Regions from separate parts of the Streptomyces sp. NPDC005899 genome, predicted to be linked through region 2. Evidence: riboswitches for the same ligand, from Rfam matches in the RefSeq annotation. Region 2 holds a riboswitch; each other region holds the start of a gene.
The links. Region 2 has a riboswitch for thiamine pyrophosphate ahead of thiC (phosphomethylpyrimidine synthase ThiC). Riboswitches for the same ligand answer to the same signal wherever they lie in the genome.
Positions count from the first base shown of each region.

Region 1: it holds a riboswitch for thiamine pyrophosphate, as region 2 does, so the genes downstream of both, ABZ371_RS14470 (thiamine ABC transporter substrate-binding protein) here and thiC (phosphomethylpyrimidine synthase ThiC) in region 2, are expected to answer to the same signal.
Region 3: it holds a riboswitch for thiamine pyrophosphate, as region 2 does, so the genes downstream of both, thiO (glycine oxidase ThiO) here and thiC (phosphomethylpyrimidine synthase ThiC) in region 2, are expected to answer to the same signal.

Region 1 is NZ_JBEXWB010000101.1:6,746-14,918, forward strand. Features, by position in the region: gene ABZ371_RS14455 (Rossmann fold nucleotide-binding protein) at 1-31, shown strand, start outside; gene ABZ371_RS14460 (ABC transporter ATP-binding protein) at 107-1,132, opposite strand; gene ABZ371_RS14465 (iron ABC transporter permease) at 1,135-2,748, opposite strand; gene ABZ371_RS14470 (thiamine ABC transporter substrate-binding protein) at 2,796-3,887, opposite strand; TPP riboswitch at 3,958-4,074, opposite strand; gene rlmN (23S rRNA (adenine(2503)-C(2))-methyltransferase RlmN) at 4,152-5,258, opposite strand; gene ABZ371_RS14480 (hypothetical protein) at 5,446-5,694, opposite strand; gene ABZ371_RS14485 (hypothetical protein) at 5,714-5,974, opposite strand; gene ABZ371_RS14490 (phosphatidate cytidylyltransferase) at 6,238-7,323, opposite strand; gene frr (ribosome recycling factor) at 7,323-7,880, opposite strand; gene pyrH (UMP kinase) at 7,996-8,173, opposite strand, start outside.
Region 2 is NZ_JBEXWB010000064.1:6-5,615, reverse strand. Features, by position in the region: gene ABZ371_RS11150 (cupin domain-containing protein) at 1-78, shown strand, start outside; gene ABZ371_RS11145 (DUF5326 family protein) at 204-413, shown strand; gene ABZ371_RS11140 (helix-turn-helix domain-containing protein) at 740-1,510, shown strand; gene ABZ371_RS11135 (SsgA family sporulation/cell division regulator) at 1,612-2,049, shown strand; gene ABZ371_RS11130 (YibE/F family protein) at 2,129-3,517, opposite strand; TPP riboswitch at 3,589-3,722, shown strand; gene thiC (phosphomethylpyrimidine synthase ThiC) at 3,715-5,538, shown strand.
Region 3 is NZ_JBEXWB010000015.1:7,650-15,822, reverse strand. Features, by position in the region: gene ABZ371_RS03770 (NAD(P)/FAD-dependent oxidoreductase) at 1-336, shown strand, start outside; gene ABZ371_RS03765 (hypothetical protein) at 371-1,282, opposite strand; gene metF (methylenetetrahydrofolate reductase [NAD(P)H]) at 1,330-2,247, opposite strand; gene thiE (thiamine phosphate synthase) at 2,440-3,093, opposite strand; gene ABZ371_RS03750 (Rv2175c family DNA-binding protein) at 3,197-3,562, opposite strand; gene ABZ371_RS03745 (FAD-dependent oxidoreductase) at 3,630-4,859, opposite strand; gene ABZ371_RS03740 (hypothetical protein) at 4,888-5,229, opposite strand; TPP riboswitch at 5,281-5,393, shown strand; gene thiO (glycine oxidase ThiO) at 5,391-6,593, shown strand; gene thiS (sulfur carrier protein ThiS) at 6,590-6,898, shown strand; gene ABZ371_RS03725 (thiazole synthase) at 6,901-7,695, shown strand; gene pknB (Stk1 family PASTA domain-containing Ser/Thr kinase) at 7,839-8,173, shown strand, end outside.

The DNA of each region.
Region 1 (8,173 bases), on a different contig from region 2:
ACCCGCGGCGCTCGCCCGGCTGACCGGCTGACCTGCCGCCCCCGGGGCGGTGGCCGGCGTGCCGGAGCGGCGCGGCCGACGTCCGGGGCTGCCGGGCCGAGCCGCGTCAGGCGGCCGGCTCCAGCACCACCGTCTCCGCCGCGTCGAACGTCACGCCGACCACCGCGCCCTCGTCCGGGGTGTCCCGCAGGCCGCACTGGGCCTCCAGCGCGGGGCCGCGGGCGGGGTGCAGGGTGACGGCCACGTGATGGCCGCGGAAGGTGCGTACGCCCACGGTGCAGCGCAGCCCGTCCCGCGGGCCGCCGATCCGCACGCCGCCCGGCCGGACCAGCAATTCGCACGGGCCCTGGGCAGACCCCTCGGCCACCGGCACCTCGCCCCAGACGGTGTCGGCGGTCCGGCCCGTGACGAGCGCGTCCACCACGTTGTCGAAACCGAGGAACCGGGCGACGAAGGCGGATGCCGGCTTCTGCCAGACCTCCAGCGGGGCCCCCTCCTGGGCGATCCCGCCGTCCCGCATGACGACGACCCGGTCGGCGAGCGCGAAGGCCTCGCCCTGGTCGTGCGTCACGGCGAGCACCGTCGTGCCCAGCCGGCCGAAGAGGGTGCGCAGTTCGACGACGAGACGTTCGCGCAGGCTCCGGTCCAGCTGCCCCAGCGGCTCGTCCAGCATCAGCAGCTTCGGCCGGGGCGCCAGCGCCCGCGCCAGGGCGACCCGTTGCTGCTCGCCGCCGGACAGGGCGGCGACGGCCCGTCGGCCCGCTCCCGGCAGACCGACGAGATCCAGCAGCTCGCCGGCCGTGCGGTCCCGCTCCGCCCGGGACACCCCGCGCATCCGCAGGCCGAAGGCGACGTTGGCGCCGACGTCCCGGTGCGGGAACAGCTGGTGGTCCTGGAACATCAGGCCGAGCCCGCGCCGGTGCACGGGCACCCGCCGCTGGTCGGCGCCGTCCAAAAGCACCCGCCCGCCGTCCAGGCGCTGCAGCCCGGCGACGGCCCGCAGCAATGTCGACTTGCCGCTGCCGCTGGGCCCGAGCACACAGACGATCTCGTGGTCGGCGACCTCCAGGTCCACGGCGTCCAGAGCGGTCCGCCCCCCGAACCGGACCGTGGCCGACTCCACTGCCAGCATCTCTAGAACTCCCCGGATCGGTCGGTGCGGATACGTTCGAGCAGGAGCAGCGCCACCGCGCAGACGAGCATCAGGATCGTGCTGAGGGCCATGGCCTGGCCGTAGTTGAGCTCCCCGGACCGCCCCAGCAGCCTGGCCACCGCCACCGGCAGGGTCGGGTTGTCAGGCCGGGCGATGAACACGGTCGCGCCGAACTCACCGAGGGACACGGCGAAGGCGAAACCGGCCGCCACCAGCACCGCCCGCCGCACCAGCGGAAGGTCCACCTCGCGCCAGGCCCGCAGCGGCGAGGCCCCGAGCACCGCGGCGGCCTCCCGGAGCCGGTCGTCCACGGCGCGCAGGACGGGCAGCATGGTCCGCACGACGAACGGGACGCCCACCAGGGCCTGGGCGAGGGGGACGAGGATCCAGGACGTACGGAGGTCGAGCGGCGGCTCGTCGAGGGTGATGAGGAAGCCGAAGCCCACGGTCACCGCCGACACTCCGAGCGGCAGCATCAGCAGGGCGTCGAAGCCGCGCACCAGCGGTCCCGCCCGCCTCGTCAGGGCCGCTGCCGCGAGCCCTCCGACCAGCAGGGCGACGAGTGTCGCGACCAGCGCGTAGCGCAGGGAGTTCCCGATGGCGTCGAGGGGCGGCACGAGGAAGGTGGAGCCGTTCGCGTCGGCGGACCGCAGCGCCCGGTAGAACCCGAAGCCGTGGCCGCCGGACGTGTCCAGGGAGCGTTCCACGAGCACGCCGAGCGGCAGCAGGACGAGGAGGAGCACCGTCAGCAGGACGCCGCCGAGCAGCGCACGCTGCCCGGCCCCGCGTGGCGGCCGGGCCGTCCGGGACGGGTCGACGAGCCGCAGGGCCGTCTCCCGGCGCCGCACGGTCCAGGCGTGCACCGCCAGGATCCCGGCGACCGCCGCGAACTGCACCAGGGTCAGTACGGCGGCCGTCGGCAGGTCGAGCAGCTGGGCGGTCTGCCGGTAGATCTCGACCTCCAGCGTGGAGTAGGCCGGACCGCCGAGGATCTGGACGACTCCGAAGGAGGTGAAGGTGAAGAGGAAGACCATCAGGGCCGCGGCGGCCACCGCCGGGGCCAGCGCGGGCAGGGTGACCCGCCTCCAGGCGGCGAGGCGGCCGGCCCCGAGCACCCGGGCCGCCTCCTCCTGGCGGGGGTCGAGCTGCGCCCACAGACCGCCGACCGTCCGTACGACGACCGCGTAGTTGAAGAACACGTGGGCGAGGAGGATCGCCCACACCGTCGTGTCGAGCCGGACGCCCCAGAGCTCGTCGAGGAAGCCGCCGCGTCCCAGCAGTGCGAGGAACGCCGTCCCCACGACGACGGTCGGCAGGACGAACGGCACGGTCACCACCGCCCGCAGCAGCTGCTTGCCGGGGAAGTCGAACCGGGCGAAGACATAGGCCCCCGGCAGGGCGATCAGCAGGGTGAGCGCCGTCGAGGCGAGCGCCTGCCAGGTGGTGAACCACAGGACGTCGAGGATGTCCGGCCGGCTCAGCACCGTACCGATCCGGCCGAACCGCCAGACACCGTCCGCCTTCAGCCCCCGGCCGACGATGGCGACGACCGGGTAGGCGAAGAACACCCCGAAGAACGCGACGGGCACGGCCATGAGACCGAGCCGTACGGCCGCACTCCCCCCGCGTGGGGGCCGGGCCGCTACTTCACGACGAGCGAGGACCACGACTGGACCCACTGCTCACGGTTCTTGGCGATCTTCTCCGGGTCCACGGTCGCCGGCTTGTCGACGGCCGCGCCGAACTTCGTGAAGATCTCCGGCAGTTCGGCGTCCTTCACGACCGGGTTCACGAACATGTTGAGCGGCATGTCCTCCTGGAACCTCTTGCTGATCATGAAGTCCAGCAGTGCCTTGCCCCCCGCCTCGTTCGCGGCGCCCTTCAGCAGGCCGGCGAACTCGATCTGGCGGAAGCAGGTACCGGTGGCGACACCGGTCGGGGCCTCGGCGGGCTGCGGATCGGCGTACAGCACCTCGACGGGCGGGCTGGAGGCGTACGAGACGACGAGCGGGCGGTCGGCCTTGGCCTTCCTGCCGCCCGCGGAGCCGGAGAACTCCTCGTTGTAGGCCTGTTCCCAGCCGTCGACGACCTTGACGCCGTTGTCCTTCAGCTTCTTCCAGTAGTCCTGGTAGCCGGACTCACCGTGGACCGCCACCGTGCCGAGGAGGAAACCGAGACCGGGTGACGACGTCGCGGCGTTCTCGGTGACGAGGAGGTTCTTGTACGCCGGCTTCAGCAGGTCGTCGAAGGACTTCGGCGGGTCGAGCTTCCTGTCGGCGAAGTACTTCTTGTCGTAGTTGACGCAGATGTCGCCGGTGTCGACGGGCATGACCCGGTGCTTGCCGTCGAGCCGGGTGTCGGCGGCGACGCGGTCCAGGCCCTTCGCCTCGTACGGTGTGAACAGGCCGTTGTCGAGGGCGCGCGAGAGCAGCGTGTTGTCGGCGCCGAAGAACACGTCGCCGCGGGGGGAGCCCTTGGTCAGGATCTCCTGGTTGAGGGCGGCTCCGGCGTCGCCGCTCTTGAGCACCTTGACCTTGTAGCCGGTCTCGGCGGTGAACGCCTTCAGGACGGCGTCCGACACGTTGAACGAGTCGTGGCTGACCAGGGTGACCGTCTTCGAGCCGGAGCCCGAGGCGCCGGACTCCTTGCCGTCGGAGTCCCCGCAGCCCGCCAGCACCGCGGCCCCGAGGGCCGCGGCGAGAACCGTCGCCGCGCACTTGGTGGTGGTGTTCATGTGATTCCTCCTGGGATGACCAGGAAGAGACGCGGCCCCGCCCGCTCGGCGAGCGGGCAGGGCGCAACAGCTTGAGTAAAGTCCGAACTTCCTACCCGGAATGACCCGGGCGAGGTTCAGAGGGTCTGCGGCCGACCTGTCCTCGGTGCCGCACTCTCAGCGCTGTGGCGCTCCCCTGTCGGAATATGAAGTTGATTTCCGCACCAGGCTACACCGGCCGGATCAAGCCCCGACGGCCGGATCACGCCCGCCGGAACGCACGTCTCAGCGCTCGGCGGCCGCCAGCTGCCCGCAGGCGCCGTCGATCTCCTGGCCGCGGGTGTCCCGGACCGTGACCGGCACGCCGTGAGCCGCGATCGCCTCGACGAAGGCCTTCTCGTCCTCGGGCCGCGAGGCGGTCCACTTCGAGCCGGGCGTCGGGTTCAGCGGGATCAGGTTGACGTGCACACGCTTCCCGTTGAGCAGCCGGCCGAGCCGGTCGCCCCGCCACGCCTGGTCGTTGATGTCGCGGATCAGCGCGTACTCGATGGAGATGCGGCGGCCCGACTTCTCCGCGTACTCCCAGGCCGCGTCCAGGACCTCCCTCACCTTCCACCGCGTGTTCACGGGGACGAGCGTGTCGCGCAGCTCGTCGTCCGGGGCGTGCAGGGAGACGGCGAGGCGGCACTTGAACCCCTCGTCGGCGAAACGCAGCATGGCCGGCACGAGGCCCACCGTCGACACGGTGATCCCCCGCTGGGAGAGCCCGAGACCGTCCGGCTCCGGGTCCGTCAGCCGGCGGATCGCCCCGACCACCCGCTTGTAGTTCGCCAGGGGCTCGCCCATGCCCATGAAGACGATGTTGGACAGCCGCGCCGGTCCGCCCGGGACCTCTCCGTCACGCAGCGCCCGCATCCCGTCGACGATCTGGTGCACGATCTCGGCCGTCGACAGGTTGCGGTCCAGTCCTGCCTGCCCGGTCGCGCAGAACGGGCAGTTCATCCCGCATCCGGCCTGCGACGAGATGCACATGGTCACCCGGTCCGGGTAGCGCATGAGGACGGACTCGACGAGCGTCCCGTCGTGCAGCTTCCAGAGCGTCTTGCGGGTGGTGTCGTCGTCGCAGCTGATGTGGCGCACGACGGACATGAGGTCGGGGAACATCGCCTCGGCGAGCTTGTCCCGCGATCCGGCCGGAATGTTGGTCCACTCCGCCGGGTCGTGCGCGTACCGCGCGAAGTAGTGCTGCGACAGCTGCTTGGCGCGGAAGGGCTTCTCGCCGATCGCGGCAACTGCTTCCTTGCGCTCGTCGGGCGTGAGGTCGGCGAGATGCCGCGGCGGCCTCTTGGCTCCGCGGGGCGCGACGAAAGTGAGTTCTCCGGGCTTAGGCATGGTTCCTCCAGTGTCGCAGACGTGCCGGAACACTCAGGTCCGCCGCAGGACCGGGCACGACGCGGACACCGCGCACGAGCGGTGTCGGCCGTGGCCGGTGGCGTTCCACGGCCCGCACACGGCCCACGGGCACGGGATGGGCGTGACGGATCCCACGGCCAGAGCCGCCCTGCCCGGCATGCGCCCGTCAGACCTCGCCGTGAAGCGCGGTCCTCATGCTGCGGTACCGCGCCAGGGTGCGGCGGCGCATCCACGGGACCCAGCAGCAGAACGCGGCCGTCGCGACGGCACAGGCCACCGGACCCGCCGGTGAGCCGGAGACGGTGCCCAGCACGAGCAGGCCGGCCGCGATCAGGCCCAAGGAGGCCAGCCAGTACGGAAGCCACCGCCCGGCCTGCTCCATGCGTCCCAGCTGCTCGTCGACGAGCCTGCGCATGCTCGCCCGCGTCTGCGGATCACTCGGCACCTCCCGGCCGTATCCGGCGGTTGAGCTCGGCGATCCCGCGGGGGCCGGTGCCGACCGCGCGGCCGGTCCTGCGGCGCTGGGCGGCCACGATGCCGATGGCGACGGCGGTGAAGACCGCTGTCCGGATCACCCACCAGCCGATGTGCCCGTCCCGGCGGAACAGGGCGTTGGCTCCCACTCCGAGGACGAGGACCAGGATCGCCTGAGCGGTGAGACTACGGTCGAGCCAGAGCTTCAGCGCGCACGGCACGTCCTCCTCGGAAAGGGACTCCTACCCTCTGTCACCCACCGGGTACCCCACCGTGACCGTCCCAGCCCCGCGCCGGCCGCCACGAGAGCACCAGGCTTCCCGTGGGCCTCCCCGGCGGTGCGGAGTGGCTCGGGCTGTTCCCGGCCGTACGGTTCCGGGAGGAGCTGCCGGGCCCCGGCACCTTGAGCACGCACGGACGGGGCCCGCCGTCCGGGTGGACGGCGGGCCCCGTGGGCGAGCGAAGCGGGAGGTCGCTGCTCGGCTCAGCCGGATCCGACGAACAGCACCAGCAGCAGCCAGACGACCGGCGCCGTCGGCAGCAGCGAGTCGAGGCGGTCCATGATGCCGCCGTGACCGGGCAGCAGCGTGCCCATGTCCTTGATCCCGAGATCCCGCTTGATCATGGACTCACCCAGGTCGCCGAGGGTCGCGCTGGCGGCGACCGCCAGGCCCAGCAGCAGCCCCTGCCACCACTCGCCGTCGTCGATGAGGAAGTGCATGCACAGCGCGCCGGCGACCATCGCGAAGCCGACCGCCCCGAGCAGGCCCTCGCGGGTCTTCCCCGGGCTGATGCGCGGGGCGAGTTTGTGCGTGCCGAAGCGCCAGCCGACCGCGTACGCGCCCGTGTCACTGACCACCGTGAGCAGCAGGAAGGTCAGCACCCGCCACGCGCCGTCGTCGGCGGTGAGCATCATGGCGACGAACGTCGCCAGGAACGGCACGTAGAAGACGGCGAAGACGCCGGCCGTGACGTCCTTGAGGTAGCCCTCGGGCGGCTGAGTCATCCGCCACACGAGCACCGCGAGCGCCGTCAGGGCCATGGCGACCCACGCGCCCTCCGCCTCCCGCACGTACCCGGCGATCACCATGGCGGCTCCACCCACGGCGAGCGGCACGAGGGGGGCGTTGATCCCCTTGCGCTCCTCGAGACGCGAGGTGAGCTCCCAGAGGCCGACGACCACCGCCAGCACCACCACGCCGACGAAGACCGCCTTCACGACGAACAGCGAGCCCGCGACCACCGCGCCGAGCCCCACGCCGACCCCTATGGCCGCACGCAGATCACGCCCCGCACGCTTCTTCGGCGGGGACGGCTGCACGGGGCTGGACATGGGCACCTGCGGCTTCTCGTCACGGAACAGGGGGCCGCTGACGTGCGCGGCGTCCCCGTTCCGGTCCTCGCGGTCGTCAGCGTCTCTACCTGCGTCGGGAACGTCCGGCACGATGGGCATGGGCCGAGTCTGCTGGGCGCCGTGCACATCGTGAGCGGGACCCGCCGGAGCGGCCCCCATCTCGGGCGCACCCCAGGAACCGGCTCCCTGCGGGGCGCCCCAGGAGGAGTCGTTCATCAGACTTCGAGCAGCTCGGCTTCCTTGTGCTTGAGCAGCTCGTCCACCTGTGCGACGTACTTCGCGGTGGTGTCGTCGAGCTCCTTCTCCGCACGGCGGACCTCGTCCTCGCCGGACTCCTTGTCCTTGACGAGCTTGTCGAGCGTCTCCTTGGCCTTGCGGCGGATGGAGCGGATCGAGATCTTGGAGTCCTCGGCCTTGGTCTTGGCGACCTTGATGAACTCCTTGCGGCGGTCCTGCGTCAGCTCGGGGAACGTCACACGGATGATGTTGCCGTCGTTGCTGGGGTTGACTCCGAGGTCGGAGTCACGGATCGCCTGCTCGATGTTGCGCAGTGCGGTCTTGTCGAACGGGGTCACCACGGCCATCCGGGGCTCGGGGACCGAGAACGAGGCGAGCTGGTTGATGGGGGTCAGCGCCCCGTAGTAGTCGGCGACGATCTTGTTGAACATCGCCGGGTGCGCACGGCCGGTGCGGATCGCGGCAAAGTCCTCTTTGGCGACGACGACGGCCTTCTCCATCTTCTCCTCGGCCTCGAGGAGGATTTCTTCGATCACCACGTGCTCCTGCGTGTCTCGGGTGGGCCCGGCATCGCCGGGCCCTGCGGATCCTGCGTCGCGTCCTCACCTGCACGGTGTCCGACCGGCAGGCCGTTGTCCATCCTGTGGGCCGTCAGGCCCGGGTGCTGCGGTCGCTCACGAGCGTGCCGATCTTCTCACCCTTGACGGCGCGCGCGATATTGCCCTCGGCGGTCAGCTCGAAGACGAGAATGGGCAGCTGGTTGTCACGGCAGAGGGTGATGGCCGTCGCGTCGGCGACCTTGAGGTCGCGGGCGATCACCTCGCCGTAC
Region 2 (5,610 bases):
GCCGGAGCCGCCCACAAGTTCCACCACATCACCGAGGACCTCCGGGTGATGGTGGTCTTCTCTCCGCCGGAGAGCTGACCGCAGCCCCCCGGGGTCCCTAGGGGATCGTTCAGGGGACTCCAAGGGCTCCCGGCCCCCGCGGGGCGGTGCCGCGCCCCTAGCATCGGAGCAGGAACTCACGGACCGAGGTAAGGACGATGGCCATGCGGGAGCTCTTCGCGGGAATGCCCTGGTGGGTGAAGTGGATCGCGGTGCCGCTCATCGCGATCGTCGTGTTCGGCGGCCTGATCGCCAGTGTGGTCGGGTTCGTCATCGGGCTGCTGTTCAAGGTGCTGGTCTTCGTCGTCCTGGTCGGTGGTCTGGTCTTCGTCGTGCGCAAGTTCACGGCGTCCTCCTCGCGCGGCGACTGGTAGGGGCCGGGCCCGGGGCGCCGGCCCGGGCCCCAGCGCCGGACCGCCCCGAAGCGGCGCCCCTGGTCCGGGCGCTCCGCGGGCAGGAAGTGGACCGCCGGTGGGTTGATTAGCCCAGCTGAGCTAAGTACGCCGCGAAACTCCACTCGTAGCCGAGCGTGCCGATACAGTTGCGTACCGCTGCCGCGGCTGGGATATGACAGACCGTCACCATCCTGCTCAGTGGTTTGTGCGACCGTCCGGTCTTCCGGACCCAGGCTCGCGGCGGGCCCGTGGGGGTGGCCCCCTCGGGAGGGCTGAGCGCCCGTCACCATGTCCGGGGGTGACCTGTGACCACGGCATCGAGTACCGCTGTTCCGACGTTGATCGCTTCGGTTCAGCGGGCGTTGAGACTGCTGGAGGCTGTGGGCACCCATCGGGACGGTGCGCCGGCGAAGCAACTCGCGCGGGAGGCGGGCCTGCCCCTTCCCACCGCCTACCATCTCCTGCGCACGCTGACCCACGAGGGTTATCTGCGCCGGGAGAATGGCGTCTTCCTCTTCGGTGCCGCCACGGAACGCCTGGGGGGCGGCCGCTCCGCCACCCCGAGGCCGGGCGTGATCGTCGAGTCACTGGCGCGCTGGGCGGATGTCATCGAGGCCCCTGTGTACTGCGCCCTGTACCGGGACGGCGAGATGGAGCTGGTCGCGGTGGCCGACACACCGGCGTTCCCTGCCGTGCGTGAGTGGGCCGCGTTCCCGGAGACGGGCCACGCCCACGCGTTGGGCCAGTGTCTGCTGGGGCAGCTCGACGAGCGTGCGCGCGAGGACCACCTGGACCGGTACCCCGTTCGGCAGCTGACGCGCTACTCCGTTCGGGACCGTCGTGCCTTCCTCGATCGTCTGAGGGCGATGAAGCGCACGGAGCCCGTCGTCGAACGGCAGGAATACGCGCTGGGGACGGTCTGCGCCGCCATTCCGATCACGGTCGGGTGCTCCGTAGCGGCGATGGCTGTTTCTCTCCCCCTGGACGAAGAAGAACGGTTGCTCCCCGCAGTCGAACAACTACGCTGCGAAGTCACCACTCTCTTGCGCTCGTTCGTGTTCTCTATCAGTATCTGAAAAATCACTCCTTGTGATCCGCTATCGCGTGCATCACGATGGCGTCAATAGGGCCATGGGGGATCATTCCTGGCCAGATTCATCTACTGCGGGGTTGGACGATGCGCGAGTCGGTTCAAGCAGAGGTCATGATGAGCTTTCTCGTCTCCGAGGAGCTTGCTTTCCGTATCCCGGTGGAGCTCCGGTACGAGGTGGGTGATCCGTACGCGATCCGGATGACCTTCCACCTGCCCGGCGACGCACCCGTCACCTGGGCGTTCGGCCGTGAGCTGTTGCTCGACGGCCTCAACAGCCCCAGCGGTGACGGCGATGTGCACATCGCGCCGACGGAGCCCGAGGGGCTCTCCGATGTGCACATCCGTCTCCAGGTCGGCGCGGACAGGGCTATGTTCCGTGCCGGCACGGCACCTCTTGTGGCATTTCTCGACCGTACGGACAAGCTGGTACCGCTGGGGCAGGAGCACACGCTGGGTGACTTCGACGGCAACCTGGAAGAGGCACTGGGCCGGATCCTCGCCAAGGAGCAGAACGCCGGCTGAACGGGTGCGACCGGCTGCACGCCCGGCGCCGGACGACCACCGGCCCCGGTATCCGGGGGCGGGTGCCCGGTGCCTCCGGTCAGGCCTTGCGGCGCCGCCCCCTCCCGGTCCGCGCGGGTGCGGGAACCCGCCCCCTCCCGGTCCGCGCGGGTGCGGGAATCTCGGCTTCCGCGCCGGGCCCCGTGCGGTCCGCGGAGACGACCAGCGCCGCGAGCACCGTCGTCACGGGCACCGACGCGACCAGGCCGATCGACCCGACGAGGGTCCGGACGATCTCCTCCGCGACCAGTTCGCTGCCGGCCACCGCCCCCACACTGCTCCGGGCGATCGAGAAGAGGAGCAGCAGGGGCAGTGCGGCGCCCGCGTACGCGAGTACCAGCGTGTTGACCACCGACGCGATGTGGTCGCGTCCGATCCTGATGCCCGCGCGGTAGAGCCCTCGCACGCCCATGGCCGGGTCCGCCTGGTGCAGTTCCCAGACCGCGGACGTCTGGGTGACGGTCACGTCGTCGAGCACGCCCAGCGATCCGATGATCACTCCGGCCAGCAGCAGCCCGCTCATGTCGATGCCCGGATACAGCCCGTGGATGAGGCCGGTGTTGTCGTCGGTGTTGCCCGTCAGGCTCGCCCAGCCGATGAAGAGGGAGCCCAGCAGCCCGATCAACAGCAGTGAGATCAGCGTGCCGATGACGGCGACCGAGGTGCGGGCCGTGAGGCCGTGGCACATGTAGAGGGCGATCAGCATGATGGCGCTCGCCCCGATCACCGCGACGACCAGCGGATTGGCCCCCTGCAGGATCGCCGGCAGGATGAAGAGCGTCAGCACGGCGAACGAGACGGCGAGCGCGATCAGCGCCATCAGCCCCCGCAGCCTGCCCACGACCACCACGGCGAGCGCGAAGATCCCGGCCAGCAGTGCCATCGGGAACGTACGGTCGACGTCCGTCACCGAGTACTGGAGGTCCCGGGGCGCGTCCGGTGCGTAGGCCACGACCACCCCCTGGCCCTCGCGCAGTTGGCGGGGAGCGTCGGGCTGGACGACTTCGACGAAGGTGCGCCCCTCGTCCTTCCCGCTCGTCACCTCGACCGTGGCCTTCGCGCACCGGCCGGACTGCTCGGCGACCGCCTCGCGGCCGGACGGTGTGGAGGTGTCACCGGTCGGGGGTACCTGGGCGGCGTTGAGGTCCGCGCAGTCGGCTCTGACGACCTTCACCACCCGGCCCTCCTGGGTCTGACGGTCGAAACCGACACCGGTGCGCTCGTGCGAGGGCGCGCTGCCGGGCCAGAACGCCACGAGGCCGACGAGGACCGCGGTGGCGAAGGGGATCAGGACCGCGGCGATGACCTTGCGCAGGTGGACCGACACGGGCGCGGCGGGTCCATGGCTGTGTGTATGACCATGCGCATGACCTTGGGTACTGCCTGCCGCGTGGCCGTGGGGTTCGGGGGGGATTCCGGGGGACGTCACCCGGCGATCATCCCAAGAACGGGAGGGGCCCTCTGGCCAGCACGCCAGGAAGCGGGCTAGCGTGGGGACGCCTTTGTACACGCGGGAGCTCGGAGCACCGGGCTGAGAGGGCGCTGACCTCCGTAACTCCTTACGGGACACGCTGCGCCGACCGCCGAACCTGTTACCGGGTAATGCCGGCGTAGGGAGTAGGTCTCATGACCACAGCGGACGCACGCACGCCTGCCTCGGCGCGGAACGCGCAGAGCACCGAGGCCGGGAAGTCCATCGGCTGGCACAAGGGGTACGTCCAGGGCTCGCGCCCGGACCTCCGGGTGCCTGTCCGTCAGGTGCACCTCACCAACGGCAAGGACGTGACGCTGTACGACACGTCCGGGCCCTACACCGACCCCTCGACCGAGACCGATGTCCGTCGGGGCCTCGCGCCCCTGCGGGAGAACTGGATCATCGCCCGCGGGGACACCGAGGAGTACGCGGGCCGCCCCGCGCGCCCCGAGGACGACGGGCTCAAGCACACCGCGCCGCGTGGCGGGTCCTCCCCGTCCGCCGGGGGCCGGGAGCCCGGCGAGGGGCTCCGCAACCTCGACGCGGTCTTCCCCGGCCGCCCGCGCCGACCGCGGCGCAGCCGGGACGGCAGCCCGGTCACCCAGCTCGCGTACGCACGCCGGGGCGAGATCACCCCGGAGATGGAGTACGTCGCGATCCGGGAGAACGTCGCACCGGAGGTCGTGCGCGAGGAGATCGCTGCGGGCCGGGCCGTGCTGCCGGCCAACGTCAACCACCCCGAGATCGAGCCGATGATCATCGGCAAGCGGTTCCTGGTGAAGGTGAACGCCAACATCGGCAACTCCGCGGTCACCTCCTCCATCGAGGAGGAGGTGGACAAGATGACGTGGGCCACCACATGGGGCGCCGACACGGTCATGGACCTGTCCACGGGCCGGAACATCCACACCACCCGCGAGTGGGTACTGCGCAACTCGCCCGTGCCGATCGGCACCGTGCCCCTCTACCAGGCGCTGGAGAAGGTCGACGGCCGGGCCGAGGAGCTGACCTGGGAGATCTACAAGGACACCGTGATCGAGCAGGCGGAGCAGGGCGTCGACTACATGACGGTGCATGCCGGCGTGCGGTTGCCGTACGTCCCCCTGACGGCCCGTCGCAAGACCGGCATCGTCTCCCGCGGCGGATCGATCATGGCGGCCTGGTGTCTCGCGCACCACAAGGAGTCGTTCCTGTACGAGCACTTCGAGGAGCTCTGCGAGATCCTCGCGGCCTACGACGTGACGTACTCGCTCGGTGACGGACTCCGGCCGGGCTGCATCGCCGACGCCAACGACGAGGCCCAGTTCGCCGAACTGCGCACGCTCGGCGAGCTGAACTCCGTGGCCAAGCGGTTCGGCGTCCAGACGATGGTCGAAGGCCCGGGCCACGTGCCGATGCACAAGATCAAGGAGAACATCGACCTCCAGCAGGAGATCTGCGAGGAGGCCCCGTTCTACACGCTCGGCCCGCTGACCACCGACATCGCGCCCGCGTACGACCACATCACGTCGGGTATCGGCGCGGCGATGATCGCCTGGTGGGGGACGGCGATGCTCTGTTACGTCACTCCCAAGGAGCACCTGGGCCTGCCGAACCGCGACGACGTGAAGACCGGCGTCATCACGTACAAGATCGCCGCACACGCGGCCGACCTCGCCAAGGGGCACCCGGGGGCGCAGGAGTGGGACGACGCGCTGTCGGACGCCCGGTTCGAGTTCCGGTGGGAGGACCAGTTCAACCTGGCGCTCGACCCGGACACGGCGCGGGAGTTCCATGACGAGACACTGCCCGCCGAGCCGGCGAAGACGGCCCACTTCTGCTCGATGTGCGGTCCGAAGTTCTGCTCGATGAAGATCTCGCACGACATCCGGCGTGAACACGGTGGCGGGCAGGAGGAGATCGAGGCCGGCATGGCCGAGAAGTCCAGGGAGTTCGCGGCAGCCGGGAACAGGGTCTACCTGCCGATCGCGGACTGAGCCACGCGCCCCCGCGCCGGTGTCCGGTGAGGGGGGCGCGCCCCGAGCCGCGGCGCCGCCCGGGACCATGAC
Region 3 (8,173 bases), on a different contig from region 2:
ACGGACGAGAAGCTGCGCGCGGGGTTCGCGGACACGATGATCGGGCGGGCCGCCGCGGCCGTCCCGGGCCTGCGCGAGCGGATACTCCACGCCGAGCCGCGCACCCCCGCGGACACGGCCGCCGACACGGGCGCCGAGGGCGGTTCGGTCCCGGCGCCGGCTCTGGCCGGGGCGGGTGGCGCCTACCTCCACGCCGGCAACCGCGCCCCGTTGCCGGGTCTGTACCTGGCAGGCGGCTGGTCGCATCCGGGCGGCGGGCTGGCTCACGCCGGCATGTCGGGGGCGCTGGTCGCGGGCCTCGTCGTGGAGGGTGACGGCTTCCGCGGATCCCGGTGAACGGCCGGCGGTACGCCTGCGGCCCGCCCGCGGTTCAGTAGCGGTACTGCTCGTCCTGACCGGTCCCGTACCCGTTGCCGTACGCGGCGGGAGTCGTGGGCGCCTCGGGCGGCAGTGGCGGGAACTGCCCGGTGCCGCGCTGCTGCGGCACCCAGACCCCGCCGGGAGGGGTGTCGGAGGGGTCGTACTCCCCGGTGGAGGGGCCGGGAGGTTGTCCGGCGTAGCCGTCGTAGGCGTCGTAGGCGTTGCCGTGGCCGTCGTACGGGGCGTACGTCCCGGCGTACGGGTCGGTGTAGGCGGCGTAGTCCTGGTCGGGCGTGCCGTAGGCGTACGGATCGGGGTAGGAGCCCTGGTGGGCGTGCGGGTCGTGGTAGGTGCCCTGGCCGCTGTAGGTGTCCTGGGCCGGGGATGCGTAGCCGCCGTACGGGTCGTAGCCCTCGTAGGGCGTCCGCCGGTCCTGGCCGTCGCCGCCGCCGTCCGGGGCGGCGACGGAGGCGTCCGTGTAGACGCCGTACTGGCCGGTGTCGTCGGGGAGCGGCTGGGGTGCGTGGACGGTGGCGGCCGGTTCCGGGACAGCCGGGTCCGTGGCGGCCGGGCCCGGGGCGGGGGGCGCGTACTCCAGCCCGGAGACCTCGAGCGTCGGCTTCTGCGTGCCGCCACCGGAACCCCTGCGGCGGCGGCTGGCGCCGGGATTGCCGCCCAGCGCCCACCCGGTCGAGAAGCCGCGGCGGAATGAGAGCGTCACGTACGTCTGCCCCGTGGCGAAGGCGACGGCGCCGAGGACGATCACCAGCACGGAGGGGATCAGTACGCCGAGGACCACGCCGAGGAAGCCGGTGAAGGCCAGCAGCCGCCAGCGCAGGCGCGCCTTGTACTGCAGGAGCACCTCTCCCAGCAGCCACAGCGCCACCACGGCAAATGCGATGTAGAGGACCGTCCAGCCCACGCCCGCCCCCTCCTGCGGCCTCCCCCGGTCGGTGGGGTTACGGCCGGTCAGGACTGCTTGTGCAGTCCGAGATTCTCGTAGATCTCGAGCGTCGCCGTGGAGTTGTTGAGCGTGATGAAGTGCAGTCCGGGGACACCCTCGGAGAGCAGTTTCGCGCAGAACTCCGTTGCGAACTCGATCCCAGTGGAGCGTACAGCGACCGGGTCGTCCTTGACGGCGAGGATGCGCTCTTTCAGCGCCGAGGGGATGACCGCGTTGCTGAGTTGGGCGAATCTCTCGAGCTGGCGGACGTTGGTGAGTGGCATGACCTCGGGAATGACCGGGGTGTCGCAACCCGCCGCGACCACACGGTCACGCATCCGCAGATAGCTCTCCGGCTGGAAGAACATCTGGGTGATCGCGTAGTCGGCCCCGGCACGGCACTTGTCGACGAAATGCCGTGTGTCGGTCTCCCAGTCGGCCGACCGCGGGTGCATCTCGGGGAAAGCGGCCACACCGACGCAGAAATCACCGGATTCCTTGATCAGCCGGACGAGGTCGGCGGCGTACCGCACACCCTCCGGGTGCCTGACCCACTCGGCCATCGGATCGCCCGGCGGGTCCCCGCGCACCGCGAGGATGTTCCGGATCCCGGCGTCGGCGTACTGACCCACCATGTTGCGCAGCTGGGCCACGGAGTGGTCGACCGCCGTGAGGTGGGCCACCGGGGTCAGGGTGGTGTCGGCGGCGATCTGCTGGGTCGCGCGCACCGTCCCCTCCCTGGTCGAGCCGCCCGCCCCGTAGGTGACGGAGACGAAACTCGGGCGCACCGCCTCGACCCGCCGCAGGGCGTTCCAGAGGTTCCGCTCGCCCTTCTCCGTCTTGGGCGACGGGAACTCGAACGAGTACGACGTCTTACCGGTCGCGAGCAGATCACGCACGGTACGCGCGTGATCAGTCCTGGTGGAAGGTGTGCCAAGGGCCATACTCGGAGGTTAACCAGGGCGGGGCCGTACCCCAACCGGGTCGGCTGTTTTGCCCGGAATGAGGTGACTGTTGTCCACCCTTCGGACATGCTCCCGCTTCGCCGGCTCCGGTCCCGCCCCTCACCCCGGCGGGAGGCCCCCCGGGGCCGGGGACCGTCCTCGTGCCGTCAGCCGGCCAGGAGTTCCGCCTGGTCAGGCTAGGGCGCGGGCCCTGATGCGGGTGGCCAGCTCCTTCGCCGCCGCGCCCGGGTCCTGCGCCTCGGTGATCGCCCGCACGACGACGACCCGGCGGGCGCCGGCGTCCAGCACCTCGTCCAGGTTGCCGGCGTCGATCCCGCCGATGGCGAACCAGGGGCGCGCCGGGCCGAGCGAGGCGGCGTAGCGCACGAGGCCGAGACCGGGAGCGTGCCGGCCGGGCTTGGTCGGCGTGGGCCAGCAGGGCCCGGTGCAGAAGTAGTCCACGCCCGCCTCGGCGACGGCGGCGTCGACCTCCGCCTCGGCGTGGGTGGACCGGCCGATCAGCACGTCCTGGCCGAGGACCGCGCGCGCGGCGCGAACCGGCAGATCGCCCTGTCCGAGGTGCAGCACGTCGGAGCCGGCCGCGTGGGCCACGTCGGCCCGGTCGTTCACCGCCAGGAGGGCGCCGTGGCGCCGGCAGGCGTCGGCGAGGACGGCCAGGTGATCGAGCTCCTCGGCCGCTTCCATCCCCTTGTCACGGAGCTGGACGATGTCCACTCCGGACGAGAGCACGGCGTCGAGGAAGGCGGGCAGGTCACCCTGGCGCCTGCGGGCGTCGGTGCACAGATAGAGCCGGGCGTCGGAAAGCTGCTCACGCGGCGTGGACATGGTGGTTCTCCCCGTTACGTCAGTGGGTCACGGCGTCGGCGCGCCGGAAGGAGGGGGAGGCGGGCCGTGGGTCACGGCCCGCCTCCCGCTCACGGTCGGCCGGTCAGACGGCGAGCGCCTGGGCCCGGCGCTTCACCTCCGTACCGCGGTTCTCGCTCAGGGCCTGCGCGGGGGTGCCGGGCAGGCTCGGGTCGGGGGTGAAGAGCCACTCCAGCATCTCTTCGTCGTTGTAGCCGTCGTCCCTCAGGAGCGTCAGGGTCCCCGCGAGGCCCTTGACGACCTTGTCGCCGTCGATGAAGGCGGCCGGCACCTGGAGCGTCCGGTTCTCACCACGGCGTACGGCGATGAGCTGGCCCTCCTTGACCAGCTGCCTCACACGCGTCACCTGGACATCGAGCATTTCCGCGATGTCCGGCAGGTGGAGCCAGGCGGGGACGAGAGCATCGATCTTTGCGTCAATCTCGGTCACGGGGACAAGCCTGCCATCCCGGACCGACAGCCGGTAGCCGGGCCGCCCGTCCGGGGCGTGCGCGAGGCTAGAGCGCCGCCGACTTCAGGGGCACCGAGGGGTCCGCCACGAGCTCCGCGTCCATCCGCGCCCCCGCCTCGACGAGTCGGCGCCCCTGAGCGAGGTCGCGCGGCCTGCTGACCGCCAGCAGCGCGGTCAGGACCCCGTGCCGCAGCCAGCAGACCGTCCAGTCCCGGCCGGAGGGGTCCCCGCGCCACACGAGGGTGTCCGCACCGGCGTGGTGGCCCGCGTACTGCACGAAGCGCCCGAACTGCTCGGACCAGAAGTAGGGCACCGGGTCGTACGTGCGGGGCCGGCCGTCCGCGATGACGGCGGCGGCCGTCCGGGGCCCCTGGAGGGCGTTGTCCCAGTGGTGGACGAGCAGCCGCTCGCCGTAGCGGGCCGAAGGGAAGGACGCGCAGTCACCCACCGCGTAGACGTCGGGGAGTGAGGTCCGCAGCGAGCTGTCGGCGGTGACCGAGCCGTCCGGCCCGAGGGCGATGCCGGAGCCGGCGAGCCAGCGGGTGGCGGGCCGGGCACCGATGCCGACGACCACCGCTCCGGCCGGGACGGTCCGGCCGTCCGTGAGGTGGACGGCGCCCGGCTCGACGCGGGCCACGCGGGCGCCGGTGAGGAGTTCGGCCCCGCTCGCGGCGTACCAGTCCGCCATCGGCGCCGCGACCTCGGCGGGCAGGGTCCCCGCCAGGGGGCGTTCGGCGGCCTCGACCACGGTGACCCGGCAGTCCGCGGCCCGGGCGGCGGTGGTGAACTCGGCACCGATCCAGCCCGCTCCCACGACCACGACGTCGTGCTGCCGCTCCAGGACGGGCCGCAGGCGCGCGGCGTCGTCGAGGGTGCGCAGCAGGTGGACGCCGGGCACTCCGTCCGAGCCCGGCAGTCCGACGGGTTCGGCGCCGGTGGCGAGCACGAGGACGTCGTAGGGCACCGGCCCGTCCTGGGTGTCCAGTTCGTGTGCCTCGCCGCGCAGGCCGGTCACGTCGAGTCCGAGGCGCAGGGTGATGCGCAGCGCCTCGAAGTCGACGTCGAAGGCGGAGTCCTCCGCCTTGCCGAGCAGGACCGCCTTGGACAACGGCGGCCGGTCGTAGGGCTGGTGCGGTTCCGCGCCGATGAGGGTGACGGGGCCGGTGAACCCCTGCTCGCGCAGGGCCACGGCCGTCTGCACGCCGGCCATGCCCGCGCCCACCACCACGACGCCCCGGGGTCGTTCCGCCGCCTGGTCCGGTGTCTGCTCGTTCACCCGTCCACCCTAATCATGTGACGGGCGTTCAGGGGGCGAGCTGCTCGACGACGCTGGTCCCGCTGCCCTCCTGGGACTCCCACGCCCAGCGTTCGTCCAGCCGCACCCGCCCGTCCGGAAGCTCGGTGACGGTCGAGACGCAGTGCCCGCCGGAGGTGGTGCCGTCGTGCTTCAGCTGGACGTACCTGAAGTCGAGGGTGTCCGCCTCCCGGGTTCCGACGAGATGCCCCCGGACGACGTCGCCGCCCTCGTACTCGGCCCAGACGCGGCCGTCCCGCTCGTGGTAGGTGAAGCGGGTCCGGGTGCCGACCTGCCCGGGGGCCTGGTCGGCGACGGGCGACAGGACGAGTCCGTCGAGCGAACGGGCCATGGCAGCTGCTCCCTTACTGACCGCGGGCGGCGGGGTCTAGGCTGGCCACCGTAGAACACTCGCGGGAGCCCGGGCGCACCGGGCTGAGAGGGAGGCTGACCGGCCTCCGACCGTACGAACCTGATCCGGGTCATGCCGGCGAAGGGAGGGGCTGGACGCCCATGCGCGTTATCGGAGAGCGACCCGACGTCCTGGTCGTCGGGGGCGGCATCATCGGCCTGGTGACCGCCTGGCGGTCCGCCCAGCGCGGTCTGCGCACGGCGCTGGCCGACCCGGATCCGGGCGGAGGGGCCGCGCAGGTCGCGGCGGGCATGCTCGCCGCCGTCACCGAACTCCACTACGGCGAGCAGACGCTGCTCGCCCTCAACATGGCCTCGGCCGCCCGGTACCCGGCGTTCGTCGCCGAGTTGGAGGAGGCGAGCGGGCGGGGGACGGGCTTCCGCGCCTGCGGGACCCTGTCCGTCGCACTGGACGCGGACGACCGGGCCCACCTGCGGGAGCTCCACGCCCTGCACCTGCGTGAGGGCCTGCGGTCCGAGTGGCTCAGCGGCCGCGAGTGCCGCCGGCTGGAGCCGATGCTCGCGCCGGGCGTGCGCGGGGGTCTGCGGGCCGACGGCGATCACCAGGTGGACCCCCGGCGGCTCGCCTCCGCGCTCGTCACCGCCTGCGAGCGGGCCGGCGTGGTGTTCCACCGGTCCTGGGTCCGGCGGTTGTCCGTCGCGGGCGGGCGTGCGGCCGGCGGGGTGCTCTCCGACGGCACGGAGGTGGGCGCCGGGCAGGTCGTCCTGGCCGGCGGCAGTCTCAGCGGCCGGCTGGAGGGGCTGCCGGAGGCGGTCGTGCCGCCGGTCCGCCCGGTGAAGGGGCAGGTGCTGCGCCTGACGGTGCCGCCCGCGTACGCCCCCTTCCTCAGCCGTACGGTCCGGGCCGTGGTGCGCGGCAGTCATGTCTACCTCGTGCCGCGCGCCGACGGCGAGCTCGTCGTCGGCGCCACCACCGAGGAGCTGGGCTGGGACACCACCGTCACCGCGGGCGGCGTGTACGAGCTGCTGCGGGACGCCCACGAGCTGGTGCCCGGGATCACGGAGCTCCCGTTGACGGAGACCCGCGCCGGGCTGCGTCCCGCCTCCCCGGACAACGCCCCCCTGCTGGGGCCGACCGGGCTGCCCGGCCTGCACCTCGCGACCGGCCACCACCGCAACGGGGTGCTGCTGACGCCCGTCACGGGCGACGTGATGGCCCATGTGCTCGACACCGGGGAGCTGCCGGAGATGGCGCGGCCCTTCGCCCCGCTCCGTTTCGACCGGCCCCCCGTCCCTTCCCGTGACGCAGTCCGTACCCCCGTCTCCGAGGAGCAGCCCGCATGACCGAGCCCACGCCCGAGGGTGCCTCCGCGCACGCGGCCGAGCCGGTGCCCGTGTCCGGATCCGCCCCCGCGTCCGCCGCGCCCTCCCCGGCGGCGTCCGTGACCCTGTCCGTGTCCGTCAACGGGGAGGCGCGCGGGGTCCCGGCGGGAACCGCCCTGGACTCCCTGGTCGCGGAGCTGACCGGGGCGCGCTCCGGGGTCGCCGCGGCGGTCAACGAAGCCGTCGTCCCGCGCGGTGAGTGGCCCGTCACCGTGCTCGCCGACGGGGACCGTGTCGAGGTCCTCACCGCCGTCCAGGGGGGCTGACCGTGTCCGACGACGTCTTCACCCTCGGTTCCACCGCCTTCTCGTCCCGGCTGATCATGGGAACGGGCGGGGCTCCCAGCCTCGACGTACTGGAACGCGCCCTCATCGCCTCGGGCACCGAGCTGACCACCGTGGCGATGCGCCGGCTCGATCCGACGGTGCGGGGCTCGGTGCTCTCCGTCCTGGAGCGGCTCTCGGTACGGGTGCTGCCGAACACCGCGGGCTGCTTCACCGCGGGCGAGGCCGTGCTGACCGCCCGGCTGGCCCGGGAGGCGCTGGGCACCGACTGGATCAAGCTGGAGGTCGTGGCCGACGAGCGGACCCTGCTGCCCGATCCGGTGGAGCTGCTGGACGCCGCCGAGACGCTGGTCGACGACGGCTTCACCGTGCTGCCCTACACGAACGACGACCCGGTGCTGGCCGGCAAGCTCCAGGACGTGGGGTGCGCGGCGATCATGCCGCTCGGCTCCCCCATCGGCTCCGGCCTCGGGATCCGCAACCCGCACAACTTCCAGCTGATCGTCGAGCGCGCGGAGGTCCCGGTGATCCTGGACGCGGGCGCGGGGACCGCCTCGGACGCCGCGCTGGCCATGGAACTGGGGTGTTCCGCCGTGATGCTCGCCTCGGCGGTGACCCGGGCGCAGGAGCCGGAGCTCATGGCCGCGGCGATGCGGCACGCGGTGGACGCCGGCCGTCTCGCCCACCGGGCCGGCCGGATCCCGCGGCGCCACTTCGCCGAGGCATCGTCACCCGCGGAAGGCCGGGCGGCGCTGGATCCCGAGCGCCCGGCCTTCTGAACGGCACCGGGCGTACGGCCGGGCCGCCGGTGCGGTTCCGCCGTCACCGCACGTGCGTGGACCTGTCACGGATCGGCTCCAGAACGGCTCCGGGCCGGCCCGCGCCCGTCCGCGGTGTCCGTGGTGGCTCGTAGACTCGCTCCGTGGACACGGACACGACCCTTCAGGACCCGCTCGTCGGGCAGCTGCTCGACGGCCGCTATCGCATCGACGCGCGCATCGCGGTCGGCGGTATGGCCACGGTCTACCGGGCCGTGGACACCCGGCTCGACCGCGTGCTCGCGCTCAAGGTGATGCATCCGGCCCTCGCGACCGACGCGGCGTTCGTCGAGCGCTTCATCCGCGAGGCCAAGTCCGTCGCCCGGCTCGCCCACCCCAACGTGGTGGCCGTCTTCGACCAGGGCGCGCAGGGCGCGTACGTCTACCTGGCGATGGAGTACGTGGCCGGGTGCACCCTGCGCGACGTGCTGCGCGAGCG